Regions from separate parts of the Bacillus songklensis genome, predicted to be linked through region 3. Evidence: predicted binding sites of a transcription regulator. Region 3 holds the regulator's gene; each other region holds the start of a gene.
The links. Region 3 encodes Rex, which represses fermentation and respiration genes when NADH is low (regulators of the CRP and FNR family bind a similar motif). Its sites were predicted from a motif close to TTGTGAAATATTTCACAA; they were not measured.
Positions count from the first base shown of each region.

Region 1: a site for Rex is predicted at 1,248-1,265, ahead of ACFOU2_RS13885 (L-lactate dehydrogenase). Genes of this name have one in related genera too.
Region 2: a site for Rex is predicted at 3,182-3,199, ahead of ACFOU2_RS15480 (DUF1641 domain-containing protein). Genes of this name have one in related genera too.

Region 1 covers NZ_JBHRZT010000052.1:520,320-525,797, forward strand. The annotation lists gene ACFOU2_RS13880 (lactate permease LctP family transporter) at 1-198, opposite strand, end outside; gene ACFOU2_RS13885 (L-lactate dehydrogenase) at 275-1,225, opposite strand; gene ACFOU2_RS13890 (methyl-accepting chemotaxis protein) at 1,833-2,348, opposite strand; gene ACFOU2_RS13895 (putative bifunctional diguanylate cyclase/phosphodiesterase) at 2,574-4,292, opposite strand; gene cyoD (cytochrome o ubiquinol oxidase subunit IV) at 4,550-4,855, opposite strand; gene cyoC (cytochrome o ubiquinol oxidase subunit III) at 4,857-5,456, opposite strand; gene qoxB (cytochrome aa3 quinol oxidase subunit I) at 5,456-5,478, opposite strand, start outside.
Region 2 covers NZ_JBHRZT010000067.1:58,315-63,792, forward strand. The annotation lists gene ACFOU2_RS15465 (hypothetical protein) at 1-144, opposite strand, end outside; gene ACFOU2_RS15470 (flavin reductase family protein) at 464-1,060, shown strand; gene ACFOU2_RS15475 (NAD(P)/FAD-dependent oxidoreductase) at 1,379-2,557, opposite strand; gene ACFOU2_RS15480 (DUF1641 domain-containing protein) at 2,600-3,067, opposite strand; partial or broken gene ACFOU2_RS15485 (acyl-CoA dehydrogenase family protein) at 3,649-3,726, shown strand; gene ACFOU2_RS15490 (glycine C-acetyltransferase) at 4,033-5,223, shown strand; RNA gene ssrS (6S RNA) at 5,326-5,478, opposite strand, start outside.
Region 3 covers NZ_JBHRZT010000027.1:3,268-8,745, forward strand. The annotation lists gene tsaD (tRNA (adenosine(37)-N6)-threonylcarbamoyltransferase complex transferase subunit TsaD) at 1-65, shown strand, start outside; gene ACFOU2_RS07620 (ABC transporter ATP-binding protein) at 171-2,120, opposite strand; gene moaC (cyclic pyranopterin monophosphate synthase MoaC) at 2,365-2,850, shown strand; gene ACFOU2_RS07630 (redox-sensing transcriptional repressor Rex) at 2,883-3,524, shown strand; gene tatA (twin-arginine translocase TatA/TatE family subunit) at 3,565-3,738, shown strand; gene tatC (twin-arginine translocase subunit TatC) at 3,751-4,512, shown strand; gene ACFOU2_RS07645 (YdiK family protein) at 4,523-4,732, opposite strand; gene ACFOU2_RS07650 (CPBP family intramembrane glutamic endopeptidase) at 4,729-5,454, opposite strand.

The DNA of each region.
Region 1 (5,478 bases), on a different contig from region 3:
ACCGATCACCATATTAACCGGCATTTTATAAAAAGCAACAGCAACAATAACGGAAAGAATGACGGTTAAACCGGCAGCCATATAGGCTTTCATTTTAAGTACGGTTAATCCTAAAAAGAAGAAAAAAATAGGAATTACTGCAATAATGGCTGACAACCATATATTTTGCATTGGGTCATATATTTGAGTCCACCCCATGATATTCACCTCATTATTTTAAAATAAGAAGAAAGGAGAGAGTTTAGCCTCTCTTCCTACTTATTTTTTGTTAAAATTAAAATGCTTGTTCACGAGTTTCTTTTAATACGTTGGCAGAGTGTTTGAATTGTTCAAGTTCAGTTTCATTCAATTCAAGCTCAATGACTTGTTGAATACCATCTTTGTTAACCATGGCAGGCACGCCAGTGTATACATCTTCGACGCCGTATTGTCCTTCAAGAAGGGCAGATACCGTCAGGATAGAGTTTTCATCCCCTAAAATAGCTTTTGTTACGCGCACAAGCCCCATTGCGATTCCATAGTATGTTGCACCTTTACGATTGATAATGTGATAGGCAGCATCACGTGTGTTCAAAAAAATGTTTTTCATATCCGGATGCTCGGCTACCTCCTGTACGCTATTTACATTTAAGAACTTTTGAACAGGTACGCTGCCAATTTGAGTATGACTCCAAACAGGCAGCTCTGTATCACCATGTTCACCCATAATGTAAGCATGCACGTTACGAGGGTCTACTTTGAAGTAATCGCTTAATAGGTAACGGAAGCGAGCTGAATCTAAGATCGTACCAGAACCGATTACACGTTCTTTCGGCAATCCAGATAATTTCCAAGTGACGTAAGAAAGAATGTCAACCGGGTTTGTTGCGACTAAAATGATACCGTCAAATCCACTTTCCATAATGTTTCCGACGATTTTCTTAAAGATGTTTACGTTTTTACCAACTAAGTCTAAGCGAGTCTCACCAGGAGCTTGATTGGCACCGGCAGTGATGACAACTAAGTCAGCATCTTTACACTCTTCATAACCGCCAGCCCAAATTTTCATTGGAGATACAAACGGCATGGCGTGATTTAAGTCGCGAATTTCGCCTTCTGCTTTTTCTTGATTTATGTCAATTAACACTAATTCATTTGCGACACCTTGGTTAACCATCGCGAATGCATAACTTGCTCCTACAAATCCCGTACCGATAACTGCTACTTTTCTGCGAATGTTTTTCATTGTATTTTCACCTTTCTCCTATTTGTGATTTTTTTCACAATTAAAATATACTAAATACGGAGTAATAACAATGTGACAAAAATCACATTGTAAGCGATTGTAATAAAAAAAATTTGACATTTATTTGAACACGTTTGATTCTCTTTACTTAATATGTGGAAAAATATGGATATTAAATGATGGATACTTGGACAATATCCGAATAAAATGAATGATTGAACCTCTAGAACCGGAAGCTCCAGTGGATGAAAAGGAAATTGTGAAGAATGCCTTCGATATGTTTGTCGATTGTAAATGCTGCTTTTAAACAAGAATCATTTTGGGGCATACGGGAGGCGTATGAGAGTCCGCGATCATTTTCTAAAATATGGTTATGGATGTCTTTATGGTATTCATAACCACAATATTCTTTAAAAGATAAGCTTCAGCCCCCAGATTCGCCAGATGGGGAAAAACCTTTTCAATAAATCCACATATAAGGCGGGGAACGCACAAAAAATAAACAATTCTCCTGTTTTTAGGGATAATAACGGGACTTTATTGTCTATAAAGTAAAAATGGGAGGTACTCTTGTTTCTTAAAAAGTGTATCTCCCGTTTTATTAACATTAGTTATTTGTAAGTTCAAGAAGATCTTCAACTGATATTGCCACATGAGAGACGGCTTTGTTTACTTCTTCTAAACCATTCCAAAACGATTCTAATTCTTGTTCAATAACATCGCTTTGTTCTTTACTTTTCTTCATTTCTCCCACTATATCATCAAATAGATGGTTAATCTGAATCATTTTATCAGTACCATTTGTAACTAAATGCTTTATTTCTGTAATATGGTGAGAAACACTGTTAATTTGAGCATTCGTTTTTTCGACGAGCTGTGACACAGTTGAAACTGTTTTCTTTGTTTCCGTTGCTAATTTTCTTACTTCATCTGCCACTACTGCAAATCCTTTTCCGTGTTCCCCGGCTCGTGCTGCTTCAATGGCTGCATTTAATGATAGCAAATTAGTTTGTTCGGCTATATCAGTAACAATACTAACAATATCACCAATTTGTTTTGAAATATCTTTTAATTGCTCCATTTCATTTTTAATCTTCCCCATGCTATGGTTAATATTGTTCATTTGTTCTTGCTGGACCTCTAACTCTTTTTTCCACCAATAGAATTTTTTTCTACGTTAATGGAAGTCTTTGTGCCTATTCTAGAAATATGTACGATTACCTTTTTTGAATAACAACATAAACAGACTCCCTCCCGATGTAACACCTGTTAAATCACCAAACAGAAATTTTTGGTCATTCATTCTTTTATAGAACTCTACAAACTTTTTAAGCTATATTATCAGTTCTTAATTCAATAACAATTCAGAAATTTCTTGGGGTGAGATTGGCTTACTAAAGAAATAACCTTGTCCTATATGGCATCCTTGGTTTTTTAGAAACGATAATTGTTTCTCAGTTTCAATTCCTTCGGCAATTACATTAAATTTTAAATTTCTTCCCATATCAATAATAGTTTTTACGATAACTTCCCCATCTTTATCTAAATCATTTATAAACGATTTGTCGATCTTTAAATTATCAATCGGTAAATGCTTTAAATAACTTAGAGAGGAATAGCCAGTACCAAAATCATCAATCGATATTTTTACATCTAAACTTTTTAATTCTTTTAATATCTTCATCGATTCTTTAATATCCCATATCACGCTTTCGGTTATTTCTAGTTCCAATAATTCGGGTTCAAGCTGTGTATCTTTTAAAATCTGTTTGATATCTTTAATAAATTGATGATGTTTGAATTGTATTGGAGAAACATTCACCGCTATCCTTGATAACTGAATTCCATCATCTCGCCATTTTTTCATTTGGTTACAAGCACCCTTCAAAATCCATCTCCCCACAGGAACAATTAGTCCTGTTTCTTCCAAAATAGGTATAAATTCCATAGGGGAAATCATACCAAACTGAGAATTTTCCCAGCGTATGAGGGCTTCAACTCGAAGTATGCCACCATTAGTCAAATTGACCAGCGGTTGATAAACGATTGAAAATTCATCTTTTTCTAATGCTTGTTTTAACTGTTTTTCCAAATTTAAATTCCTGACTATTTTCTCATTTAGGACAGGTGTATTAAATTGATAATTATTGCCACCTATTTCTTTAGCATAATACATAGCTATATCGGCTTGTTTAATTAATGTTTCTATAGAATCATTAACGGTTTCTTTATTGATCTTTTGTTTATCTTCGATTAAATGTAAGCTAATCCCAATGCTGGCCGATATCAAGATTTTTTCATTACCAATGAAAAATGGCGGGGAAAGCTTATCAAGGATTCTATTGGCAACTTTAATGACTTCTTGTTTACAGTTTATAAAGTCCAAAAAAATTATAAATTCATCCCCGCCTTGACGTGAAATGAAATCTGTTTCACGAAGGCAACTTTTTAGTCTCTGTCCGACCTCTTTTAATAACGAGTCTCCGATGGTATGACCTAAAGTATCATTAATGGACTTAAAACGATCCAAGTCTAAAAATAAAATAGCAGTTTGATGTTTATCATTTTTATTTAAAAGAACTTCTTTTAGTCTTCTATTTAATAAATACCTATTAGGTAAATTAGTTAAAGGATCGTAATAAGCCATTTGTTTAATGTCTTGCTCGATGTTTTTACGATCAGTAATGTCGTTGCGAATGGACACGTATTGATAAGGTCTGCTTTTATCATCCAGGAAGGGAACAATTGTAGTATCGACCCAATAATACGTACCATCGTTCGCCTTATTTTTGATTTCACCCTTCCAAATTTCACCGTTTTTAATAGTGCTCCACAATTCACGGAAAAATTCCGGCGAATGATATCCGGAATTAATAATTCGATGGTCTTTTCCAATCAATTCTTCACGGCTGTATTTTGATATGGTGCAAAATTTATCGTTAACATGATTAATAATCCCTCTGCTATCTGTAATTGCCACAATGGAAGATTCATTTAAAGCAAATTCAATATCTTTTAGTTTTTTTAATGTTTTGTTTAGTTGACCCTCTATATAAAATTTATCCATATGTTTAAACCCTTTCCTCTAAGCATGAATCCGCATAACTAATTTAAAAGGTATAAAAAGACATACCTTTTGAGTCATCCTCCAGAAAAGCCCCGTCATGAAAATCCAGCAAAATCGGTGGATTCCGTGACGGGGCCTTTCAGTAAAAATCAACTTTTGTCATTGATTAGAGGCTGCCGACTTTTCCGTTCTATCTATCATGTTTTTTCTAAGCGCCTATTATTATTCATACAAACTCTGGATAGAATGGAGATTTTTTATTGTACTTGAGAGTTAAATGTCATAATCCAAATGGATCCGGCTACAATTGTAATGACAAATACAACGGCGAGCACTAATGCCATTACATTGTAGCGAGGCTTTTCTCCGTCTTTAATGTGCATGAAGAAAAACAACTGCACCAAAAACTGAAGAACGGCCATTGCTAAAATGCTAGCAGTTAATAAGCCCCCGCTTAATGTATGGTTCAATACCAGCACTAAAGGGATGATCGTTAAGACGATCGAAAAGACAAATCCAATGATGTAAGCTTTTAACGAACCATGATTTTCTTGATGCGACATCTTACATCACCCCCATTAAATAAACAGCTGTGTAAAGGAAAATCCATACAACGTCAAGAAAGTGCCAATATAAGCTGATAATAGTAACTTTGCGTTTTGTTACATTTGTAATTCCATGGCGTTTTAGTTGTAGAATGATTGAGATCATCCAAACTAAGCCGATTGAAACGTGGATACCATGTGTGCTGACAAGTGTATAAAAAGCTGTTAAAAATGCACTCGTTGAAATGGCAGCTCCCTCATGAAACATGATTCGAAACTCGTTGATTTCCAAGCCGACGAAGGATAAGCCTAACAATGCCGTCACGATCAACCACCCAATCAGCCCTTTTGTTTTTCCTTTATACATAGCCAATACGGCCAAGCCGCTCGTAAAACTGCTCGTTAGTAAGATAAACGTTTCCGCTGTAAACCCTGGAACTTCAAAAAGCTCTTTTCCTGTAGGGCCGCCGGCTGTATGGTTAACAAGCACGGCATATGTGGCAAATAAAGCCCCAAACAAGATACAGTCTGTCACAAGGAAAAGCCAAAAACCAAGTACCTTAATCGATTCATGATCCTCATGATGATGTTCTTCATGATGTACTGCAGCGTGTGCCATTATACAACCCTCCCTAATGAGG
Region 2 (5,478 bases), on a different contig from region 3:
TATCAGTGGTACAGCTCCACATATAATACCACCTATGGCTATTAAATAACGGTAGGAGTCATCTTTACTAAAATAAAAGACGAACAAAGCTGCCATGAATAGAACATAAATTAAACTAATAATGATGATGACTTTGCGTTTCACCTGTTTCACCTCTTTACAAACAATTCCTATATAGAGTATTGCCTTTCTGCACTAAATAAACCCAATCTTGCTTAACTATTTATGTATAAGCGGTTGCCAAGCGACATTAAGGGTTCTTGTCCACCGCTTATATGAGAACCTTTTTAGTTTATTCTTGTTTGCGTAGTTGGTTCCGTCCTTATTGTTGTTTCGTCTAAAAATAGGTTAAAAGAGGAGGAAATCGCGGCTTTAGAAGAGAAAGCATAGAAGAGGATCATACATAGTAAACCAAAATGAGGTTCAAGTACCAACATATTTTTTAAGGAAAGGAAGTATTCTAATGCAGTTTGATCCAACTCAACTCAGTACAAAAGAAGTTTATAAACTATTAATCGGTTCTGTTGTCCCGCGGCCAATCGCCTGGGTATCAACTATATCGGAGGACGGGTCCTTAAATCTCGCACCTTTTAGCTTTTTCACCGTAGCGTCAAGGCAGCCGCCGATGCTATGTATTTCCATTGGACCGGGAGTTGGAGAGAGGGAAGGAACGGAAAAGGATACACTTGTTAATATCCGTTCCCAAAAAGAGTTTGTCATTAATGTTGTCCCATCCTATTTAGGAAATGAAATGCAAAAAAGTTCGGAAAACTTTCCAAGTGCAGTGAATGAATTCGAGGCCGCGGGTCTTACGGCGATTAATAGTGAAATGGTTAAGCCCAAGCGGGTAAAAGAAGCTCCTATTCAAATGGAATGCCGTTTAGAACAAATCATTCCCCTCGGGAGCGATCATTTAATAATTGGGAAAATGGTTTACTACCATATTCAAGATGAATACTATTTAGGAAACTACAAAGTTGATTTAGAAAAGTTGCGGCCTCTTGGAAGGCTGGCAGGCAACTATAGTGAAAGCACTGAATTTTTTTCTTTGCCAAAATAAAGTCAGCCCCCGCTCGTTAAAGCTTTAACATAGCGGGGGCTGCTCTTTTCATAAACGGGGTTATATCAACAAAACGGAAGCCCTTTAAAGGCTTGGCACCAAAATATATGAATACTATTTAATTTTTTAACATCAAGTTTCACCCTTGATCCTCTTATGTCTCTTCTGGTTTTCTCATCTCGAATCAACGAAAAAGGTTCTCATATAAGGCTTTGTCAAGAGACCGTAAGGTAAATTGGCAAAGCCTTATGCGTAAATAAATGGACATGGATGCTCTTTATCCATGTCCATTTATTTATGTGGATTTATATATCCAAATCAATATGCCAAACTGAATAACCCTTTAATGTGAGACAGATAACGAACATTGCTCGCTTCCTTCATTAATGATGCCGGTAAACCTTTCAATTGGGTTTTATTCCCGCCGATCGTACCGATTGCATCTTTACGTCCAAGGCTGCCCAATGTTCCAGAAAAGACAGGTGTAAACTCTTCCATTGTACCGCCCTTAAGGTAAGCGAATAAGTTATAGCCGACGGTTTCGCCCATTTGCCATGCTAACTGTGCTGTAGGGGGATATGGTCGTCCTTCAGGCCCCATAACGACTGCGCTGTCACCGGCAAGGAATACGTCCTGATGGGATGTGGACTGAAGAAACTCGTTTACGAGCGCACGTCCGCGATTCACTTCAATTCCTGAATTCGCCACCACAGAATTACCTTGAACGCCGCCTGTCCAGACCATCGTTTTCGTTTCAATCGTTCTGCCATCCTTCAACTCAACAGCAAATGGTTCCATCTTCGTAACCGGTGTACCTGTTATAAATTCCACACCGCGCGCCGAAAGGCTGGTCTGTGCACGTTCTACCAATTCAGCCGGGAATCCTGGCAGAACAGTCGGTGCTGCTTCTACGCAATATAATGAGATCTCTTTATGATCTACACCGTACTTACGGCATAACTGCGGCATTAAGTCAGCAAATTCACCGACTAGTTCAATACCAGTCAGACCGCCGCCTCCCACCACAATGGTCCCGTCTGCTTTATTTTTCGTTTGGCTGTATTCGCCAATACAGGATTCAACATGTTCACGCAAACGATTGGCATCGTCTACTGATTTAAGAATAAAGCTATGCTCTTGAAGACCTGGAATGCCAAAGTAAGCGGTTTCACTGCCGAGTGCTACCACAAGTAAATCATAGTTCAGCTTCGTACCATCAGCAAGAGAAACTTGATGTTCATCAGGGGAAATCTCTTGGACACTACCAATCTTCAAATCAATGTTTTTGCCGCGAAGCAATTTTTCCAGCGGCAATGCGACAGCCTTTTCTGACAAGTTACCTGCAGCCAGACGATGTAATTCCGTAATGATTTGATGGGTCGGAAAGCGGTTCACAACCGTAATGGAAGCTTCATCAGCGCTTAAATGTTGACGTGTTGTCAATGCGCTGAGCAGGCCGCCATAGCCTCCGCCCAAAATTAAAATTTGTTTTGCCATAATCCATCCTCCGTTCATACTTTTATGGAAATCAGGAAAGCCTTACCGTTGTTTTTGTTGTTCAGACATGATATCTAAATATGCCTGTGCAAAGCGGAATAGCTTTTGTACTTGCGGATCTTTCAGCATTTTCAATAAACCAAACAGGCCGATCGTTGTTTCCTGGTTTGCTTCTGCCCGATCATTCGCTTCAATCGCTGCAGCCGCAACTTCCTTCACTTTTCCTTCCACCGGCTTGACGAATTCCTGCATACCGCCCATCAAATCGTCAAATAGCACGCGATCTGTCAGGAGAGATTGTGCAACATCGTATGATTTGGTGAGAAAGGTCACCATTTCCGCCAGCTTTGGCAGATTTTCCACAAGAACCGTCAAAGATTCTTGCACTTCCGGTTTCAACAACTGATCAAGAACATCTACTTGTCTACTATTTACTGCTGAAGATGTGGCTTGGCTTTCGACAGAAGAAGTTTCTTGTACAGGTGGTTTTTGAATCGTTGCTTGAGACATAGAAAAAGTCCTCCTTTGCTGTATATTGTTGCCATATGTAGTTTGGCCCCTGCTTCATACAGAGGCAAATATAGGGCTTGCCAGTTCGGCTAAAAAAATATATATCATTTGGAATTGTGAAATCCCTCACTTTTATTATTTTAATTCTATTGTAATATAAAAACAACCGATTTGTTGAAAAATGTAAAAAATTCTGATTGTTGAAAGGAGTTATCTGATTCATTGAAGGCTTCTATATAAATCCATATAAATAATGGGACATGTCCCATTATTTACGCATAAGCGGTTGCCAAGCGACACAATCGAGGATTTACGAGATCCTGCAAACTCCCTCTGGAAAAATCGAATTGGCTTCACCTTTATTAGCGGAAGATGTCAAACGTCTTCGCCAAGCGATGAAATCCATCTCGGATACGTTACTTTTAGTAGGACGAATCGATCATGAAGGAATATGATTGGAAGCCGTTCGAAAAAAATTTAACCAAATGAAGACTTAAAAGGTAAACTTTTTCAATGCATTTATATACAAGATCGTATAAATAAAGGAGAGGGGATGTGATAAATGAGTCATCCTTACTTAATGGAAGCTGACGGAGATTGCGAGAAATATAGCAGCGGAATGTATGCAGCTGCACGGCGGTTATGGATATATGGAAGAATAGTTAAAAATAATCTTTTGGACGGCCTCCATTTTTATTGCCTGTTGCTTTTTGTTCGTTTTGTCGGATAAATCCCGAAAAAATTGTACAAACAATATAGGTAATTGTGATTTATTTTATTATTATAATTATTATAAATATTAATACAAAACGATTTCGGTTGCTTCTTTCTATGTCTTTGGAGAGGACATGTGTATTTTATTTAAGGGAGAAAATACAATCTTTTTAATAGCGGTGTTTGAAAAGAGGGGTAAATCCTGAATAAATCCTGGATTTATTCCAACCATCAATGAGGGGGTATATGAAATGTCAAGCAAAACATTAAATCGATTTTTGAAAGAAAATTTGGGGAATTTACGAGGAAAAGGACTTTACAACGTCATTGATCCGGTAGAAGGTCCAAACGGTCCGATGATCACCCTTGCAGGCAGAGAGCTAATTAATTTATCATCCAATAACTATTTAGGTTTAGCAACAGATCGACGGTTAATAGAGGCTTGCTTAGAAGCAACGAAAACATATGGGGTCGGAGCCGGTGCCGTTCGTACTATCAATGGAACGTTAGATATTCATGTCAAATTAGAAGAAAAGCTTGCCGAATTTAAACATACAGAAGCAGCCATTGCTTATCAATCGGGATTTAATTGTAATATGGCCGCCATTTCTGCAGTGATGGATAAACATGATGCCATTCTTTCAGATGAACTGAATCATGCCTCCATCATTGATGGATGCCGATTATCTAAAGCAAAAATTATTCGCTATAACCATTCCGACATGGAGGATCTACGAATAAAAGCACGTGAAGCAAAAGAGTCCGGATTGTATAACAAAATCATGATTATTACCGATGGAGTGTTCTCGATGGATGGGGATATTGCCAAGCTTCCTGAAATTGTGGAGATCGCCGAAGAGTTTGATTTCATTATATATGTTGATGATGCGCATGGTTCGGGTGTATTAGGTAATGGTGCAGGAACGGTAAAACATTTTGGGTTATCGGATAGAGTGGATTTCCAAATTGGAACATTATCCAAAGCCATTGGTGTTGTAGGAGGCTATGTAGCAGGAAAGAAAAATTTAATTGATTGGTTAAAAGTGAGAAGCCGTCCATTTTTATTTTCAACAGCTGTCACGCCGGGAGCGGTTGCAGCTTGCATCGAAGCGATTGACATTCTCATGAATAGTTCAGAGCTTCAAAATAAGTTATGGGAAAATGCAGATTACTTGAAAAAAGGGCTGAAAAAATTGGGGTTTGACATCGGTAGAAGTGAAACACCGATTACACCTTGCATCATAGGGGATGAAGCGAAAACGCAACAGTTCAGTAAGAGGCTGAATGAAGAAGGTGTGTATGCTAAATCGATCGTATTTCCTACCGTTCCAAAAGGAACAGGCCGGGTACGAAATATGCCGACAGCCGCCCATACAAAGGAAATGCTGGATCACGCATTAACCGCTTATGAAAAAGTAGGCAAAGAAATGTCGATCGTTTGAGCATGAATTTCCTGATGCAACACAGAAAAGCCCTCGAATCTTTATGGGAGTGTACAAAAAAGCCGGTCCCTAAATGGAACCGGCTTGTTGTTATCGTGAATGGAAAATGCCGCATTTGCCGTTAATTTAATATAATGAAGTTTTAAACCACCACTCCTCAAAGTGGGTGTTCGCAGAAACGTTTCTGTCGTCCTCTGTCCATTAATGGGAGGCGTGACATTCCGGTTTCAATATAAAACTCCCTATATCAGCATA
Region 3 (5,478 bases):
TCGAAAAAGGAAAATTATCCACAATGGCATTAAACGCAAACCCTGGCTTAGACTTAGAGTGTTAATAATAAGAACAGATTTTGTGGATCATGATTTAAAAGCAGGGTTGAAGATGTTATAGTGCAGATAGCATGTGAATAAAAAAAGCCAGTGTATAGCACTGGCTTTTTTTATTCTTCAAGCAATAACTGAAGGGTTTCCCACTCTTCCATTAATTCTGCTAATGCTTGTTCACATGATTCTTTCTCAATATTAATTTTATGAACTTCCTCATGATTTTGATAGACATCCGGATCACAGAGTCTTTCCTCATTCTGGGCGATTTTTTCTTCCATCTCATGAATTTGGATTTCAATTTCTTCTACTCTGCGCTTTCGTTGACGAACAAGCTTTTTTGCCTCTTTGTCTTGAGTATAGGATTTTTTTTCAGGGACTGCTTCATTTTTTGGTTTGTCTCCGAGCTGAGTTTCTTGAGCGGCTAACTGTTCGAGTTCTAGAAGCTCCGCTTTTTTCTGGACAAAATAATCATAATCCCCTAAATATTCTTCCGCGTGATTGGCTGAGAGCTCAATTACTTTACTAGCAATACGATTAATAAAATAACGGTCATGGGAGACGAATAATAATGTCCCCGGGTAATCAACTAAAGCATTTTCTAACACTTGCTTACTATCTAAGTCAAGATGGTTAGTAGGTTCGTCTAAAATTAGGAAATTCGCTTTTTGCATCATAAGTTTGGCCAAGGCAAGGCGGGCTTTTTCACCACCACTTAAAGTGGAAACCGTTTTTAATACGTCTTCTCCGGAGAACAAGAAGTTCCCCAGGGTGGTGCGGATTTCTTTTTCCGTTTTCGTTGGGTAATCATCCCACAACTCTTGCAATACAGTTTTATTGGATAGCAGGTTGGCTTGCTCTTGATCATAATATCCAAGTGTGACATTAGAACCGAATGCTATCTTTCCTTTTCGTATAGGAAGTTGATCGGTTATTGCTTTTAGTAAAGTAGACTTTCCGATTCCGTTTGGTCCCACTAAAGCAATGCTTTCTCCGCGTGTAATGCGAAGATTAATATTTTGGATAACAGGAGATTCATCTTGCTGATAAGCCACCGCTACATCTTCAAGCCTCAATACTTCATTTCCGCTTTGACGCTCAATGTCGAACATAAAAGAAGCCGATTTTTCGTAGCCGGAAGGTTTGGGAAACAGTTCCATCCTATCTAACTGTTTTCTCCTGCTTTGGGCTCGTTTGGTTGTAGAAGCACGAGCGATGTTTCGTTGAATAAAGTCATTTAATTTGGCAATTTCATCTTGCTGTTTCTCGTATTGTTTCAAGTCACGTTCGTACTGCTCTGCTTTTTGAATTAAGTAGTTTGAGTAGTTGCCTGTATATTTAGTAACAGTAGTTCGAGACACCTCATAAATTTGTGTGACCACTTTATCTAGGAAATAGCGATCATGGGAGACGATTAAAATAGCCCCTGAATAGTTTTGCAAAAATTGTTCTAACCATGATAACGTCTCGATATCCAAGTGGTTGGTAGGCTCGTCCAAAATCAATAAGTCCGGCTTTGTCAGAAGGAGCTTAGCAAGGGCCAATCTTGTTTTTTGTCCACCGCTTAGTGTGGAAATGGGCGTAGTATAGTCATAATCAGAAAAACGAAAGCCATGTAAAATGGAGCGAGTGTCCGCCTCATATTGATAACCGCCCTGGTCTTTGAATTTAACTTGCAGTTCATCATATTCATGAAGCAGCTTTTCATATTGTGTCTCATTGTTTAACAAAGCAGGATCACCCATTTGTTGTTCCAAATGCCTTAACTGATGTTCCATTTGTTTTAAGGGTTGGAATACAGTCATCATTTCATCCCAGATGGATAATTCAGATTCCAAAATGGTGCTTTGTCCCATATAGTCAATTGTGACATCTTTTGGTTTAATCATTTCTCCCTGGTCATAAGAATGAAGGCCGGCAATGATTTTCAATAGAGTGGATTTTCCCGCTCCGTTGCGGCCAACTAGACCAATTCGATCTTTACATTGTACTTCTAATTTTATATTCGTTAAAATCGGTTCAGCTCCAAAAAATTTGGAGATCCCGTTTAATTGTAAAAGAATCATATGTTTCACCTCTACTAGTATAGGTTTAGTGTATCTTAATGTATTGAGAATGGGCAACTATCCAATATTATCTATCGGTTCTAACGGACAGTAGGATCCTATTTTAAGCATTAAGCAGTGGATAACTGCCCATAGGAGCCTGATAAGTTCAATTAACACTCTGTAATTATAAGAAATGTTCCTATAACTTCAAGAGACAGATTTGTTAAAATAGTGTATAGTCGTAATTAAAGGAGGAGAAAATGTGGGTTTTACTCATTTTAACGACCAGGGTCGAGCTAAAATGGTCGACATCTCAGAAAAACATGAAACAGTACGTACAGCGGTTGCTGTGTCCAGTGTACAAGTAAGTGAAGAAATCTATCGGAAAATTGTTAGCCATGAGGTTGGAAAAGGAGATGTGTTAGCGGTTTCACAAGTGGCTGGAATTATGGCTGCAAAGAAAACAGCTGATGTTATTCCTATGTGTCATCCCATTCCATTAAAAGGTGTGAACATTTCTTTTTCATGGGAGCAAAAAGAGACAAGCTACTCACTTCTTATCAAAGTGGAAGCAAAAACAAAAGGAAGTACAGGAGTGGAAATGGAAGCGTTAACGGCTGCTTCTATTTGTGCATTAACCGTCTATGATATGTGTAAAGCTATTGATAAATCAATGATCATTGGACCAACCTATTTAATAGAAAAAACCGGTGGGAAAAGCGGGGATTACAAACGAGAGAACCTATAATGTAAAGGCTTTTGGATTGTGGGGGATAAATGATGAATACTGAGCAATTAAAAATACCACAAGCAACTGCGAAGCGATTGCCTCTTTATTATCGCTTTTTAAAAAATCTGCATTCTTCAGGAAAGCAGCGTGTTTCTTCAGCTGAATTGAGTGAAGCTGTAAAAGTGGATTCAGCAACTATTCGCAGAGATTTCTCCTATTTTGGAGCACTAGGGAAAAAAGGTTATGGATACAATGTCAATTATTTGTTATCCTTTTTTAGAAAAACATTAGATCAAGATGAGATTACGAAAGTAGCGTTAATCGGGGTGGGAAATCTCGGGACTGCTTTTTTAAATTATAATTTTATCAAGAATAACAATACAAAAATAGAGTTCTCTTTTGATGTAGATGAAAGCAAGGTCGGAACGACTATTGGAGATGTGCCAATTTATCACTTAGATGAGCTGGAAGATAGAATTACAGAGGGAATTTCAGTGGCCATCTTAACCGTACCTGCCAGCGTAGCACAGCAAATTACAGATCGTTTAGTAAAAAGCGGGATTAAAGGGATTTTAAACTTTACTCCTGCACGCATCAATGTACCCGATTCCATTCGAATCCATCACATTGACCTAGCAGTTGAGTTACAATCACTAATTTATTTTCTAAAAAATTATCCGAAGTCACCTTAAGGTAACAGGATGTTACTCAAAAGGAGAGGGGGAATTTTTCATGGGTATTGGATTCGGCAGTTTTCTATTGATTGCTCTAGTTGCTTTACTCATTTTTGGACCGAAAAAGCTGCCTGAGTTAGGGAAAGCAGCAGGCCATACGTTAAAAGAGTTTAAGGATGCCACAAAAGGGTTAGCCGATGATGACGATGATAAAAAGCGTAATGGGAAGTAAGGAATGAACTTTATGAATGAACAAGAAATGTCGGTTTATGATCATCTGGAGGAATTACGCAAGCGAATTATCATGACTATAGTCTTCTTTTTGGCAGCGACGATTGGTGGTTTCTTTTTGGTCAAGCCGATTATCCTTTATTTGCAACAAGCTGATGAGGCACAAGAGCTGACGATGAATGCGTTCCGCCTAACCGATCCAATTAAAATTTATATGCAGTTCGCTTTTATTATTGGCTGTATTCTTTCGTCACCTGTCGTTCTTTATCAACTATGGGCATTTATTAGCCCTGGTCTCTATGAAAAGGAACGAAAAGTTACATTGAGCTACATTCCCGTTTCGCTCTTTTTATTTTTGGGCGGCATTTCGTTTGCTTATTTTGTCCTGTTTCCGTTTGTCGTTCATTTTATGACCGAATTGGCAGATGATTTAAATATCCAACAAGTAATCGGGATCAATGAGTACTTCCAATTTTTATTAAAATTGACGCTCCCATTTGGGCTTTTGTTTCAATTACCCGTCGTCATCATGTTTTTAACGAGATTAGGCATTGTGACACCCATGTTTCTGGCAAATATCAGAAGATATGCTTATTTTGTTTTACTGGTGATTGCAGCTCTTATTACCCCGCCGGATGTTGTTTCACATATGATGGTGACACTGCCATTGCTGCTGCTTTATGAAGTAAGTATCCTGATTTCAAAATCAGCCTACCGAAAAGTATTAAAAGCAGGACAAGAAGCACAGATGGAACAAAAAATAACCTCCCGCTGATGGCGGGAGGTTATTTTTTGTTTTTTTGAATTTTTTTGATTTTATAATGCAGGATAAATACACGAATTGCCACGCCAAAATCGAAGGTGGCCACAATCATTAACACAATGGTCGTAAAATCCCAAATTCCTTTTTCGGCACTTCCGATGGCAAGGTACGTAAATAAAATGCCCATAAAGGTATAAATTAATCCCATAACAAGAGGGGTCGTTCTCATCATAAAAAGCCTCCAAAAATAAATTGCATTTGCTCCGCTTGTTTTTGCATTTCTTCGAGGCGATCTGCAAAAATAGTTTGGCTAAGGACGACAATGGTATTCATCATCACATGAGCAAAAATCGGAACAAGAATCTGGTCGGTTTTTGCATATAAATAGGCAAAGACCAGCCCCATGGCTGTATAGATCAAAAGGTGACTGAAATCTAAATGAACAACACCGAAAATAAAGGCGCTAATAATAGCTGACAGGAAAAAACCAAGTCTTGGAGTCAGTGTTCTAAATATGATTTTACGGAAAATGATCTCCTCTAAAATCGGCCCTATCACCGAAGTGACAATAATAAGAAATGGTGTAAGCTTAACCAGGTCTACAATCACTTTTGTATTTTGAGATCCAGGATCAATTCCGAACAATTTCATTTCAATCATTGCTGCAATAGATTGGGCAGCTAAAGCAAGAAATACACCAAAAATAGACCAAATGAACGTTTTAGCCGGTTGATGATGATTCCGCATATTCATCTCTTTTCTTAACAAAAAGAGGACAATGATCAAAGCGGCAGAAAAACTGATAATGGTCCAGTAACTCGCAGCTACTTGCCTTGAGACCTCTGCAGATTCGTTTCCGCCAACACCCAGGGAAAGCAGCAGGCCAACTCCTATAATGCCGGAAAATTGCATAATGACATATGTCAAGATAATAAGCCAGTATTGTTTTTTCAACCTTCATACTCCTTTTCAGCAGTA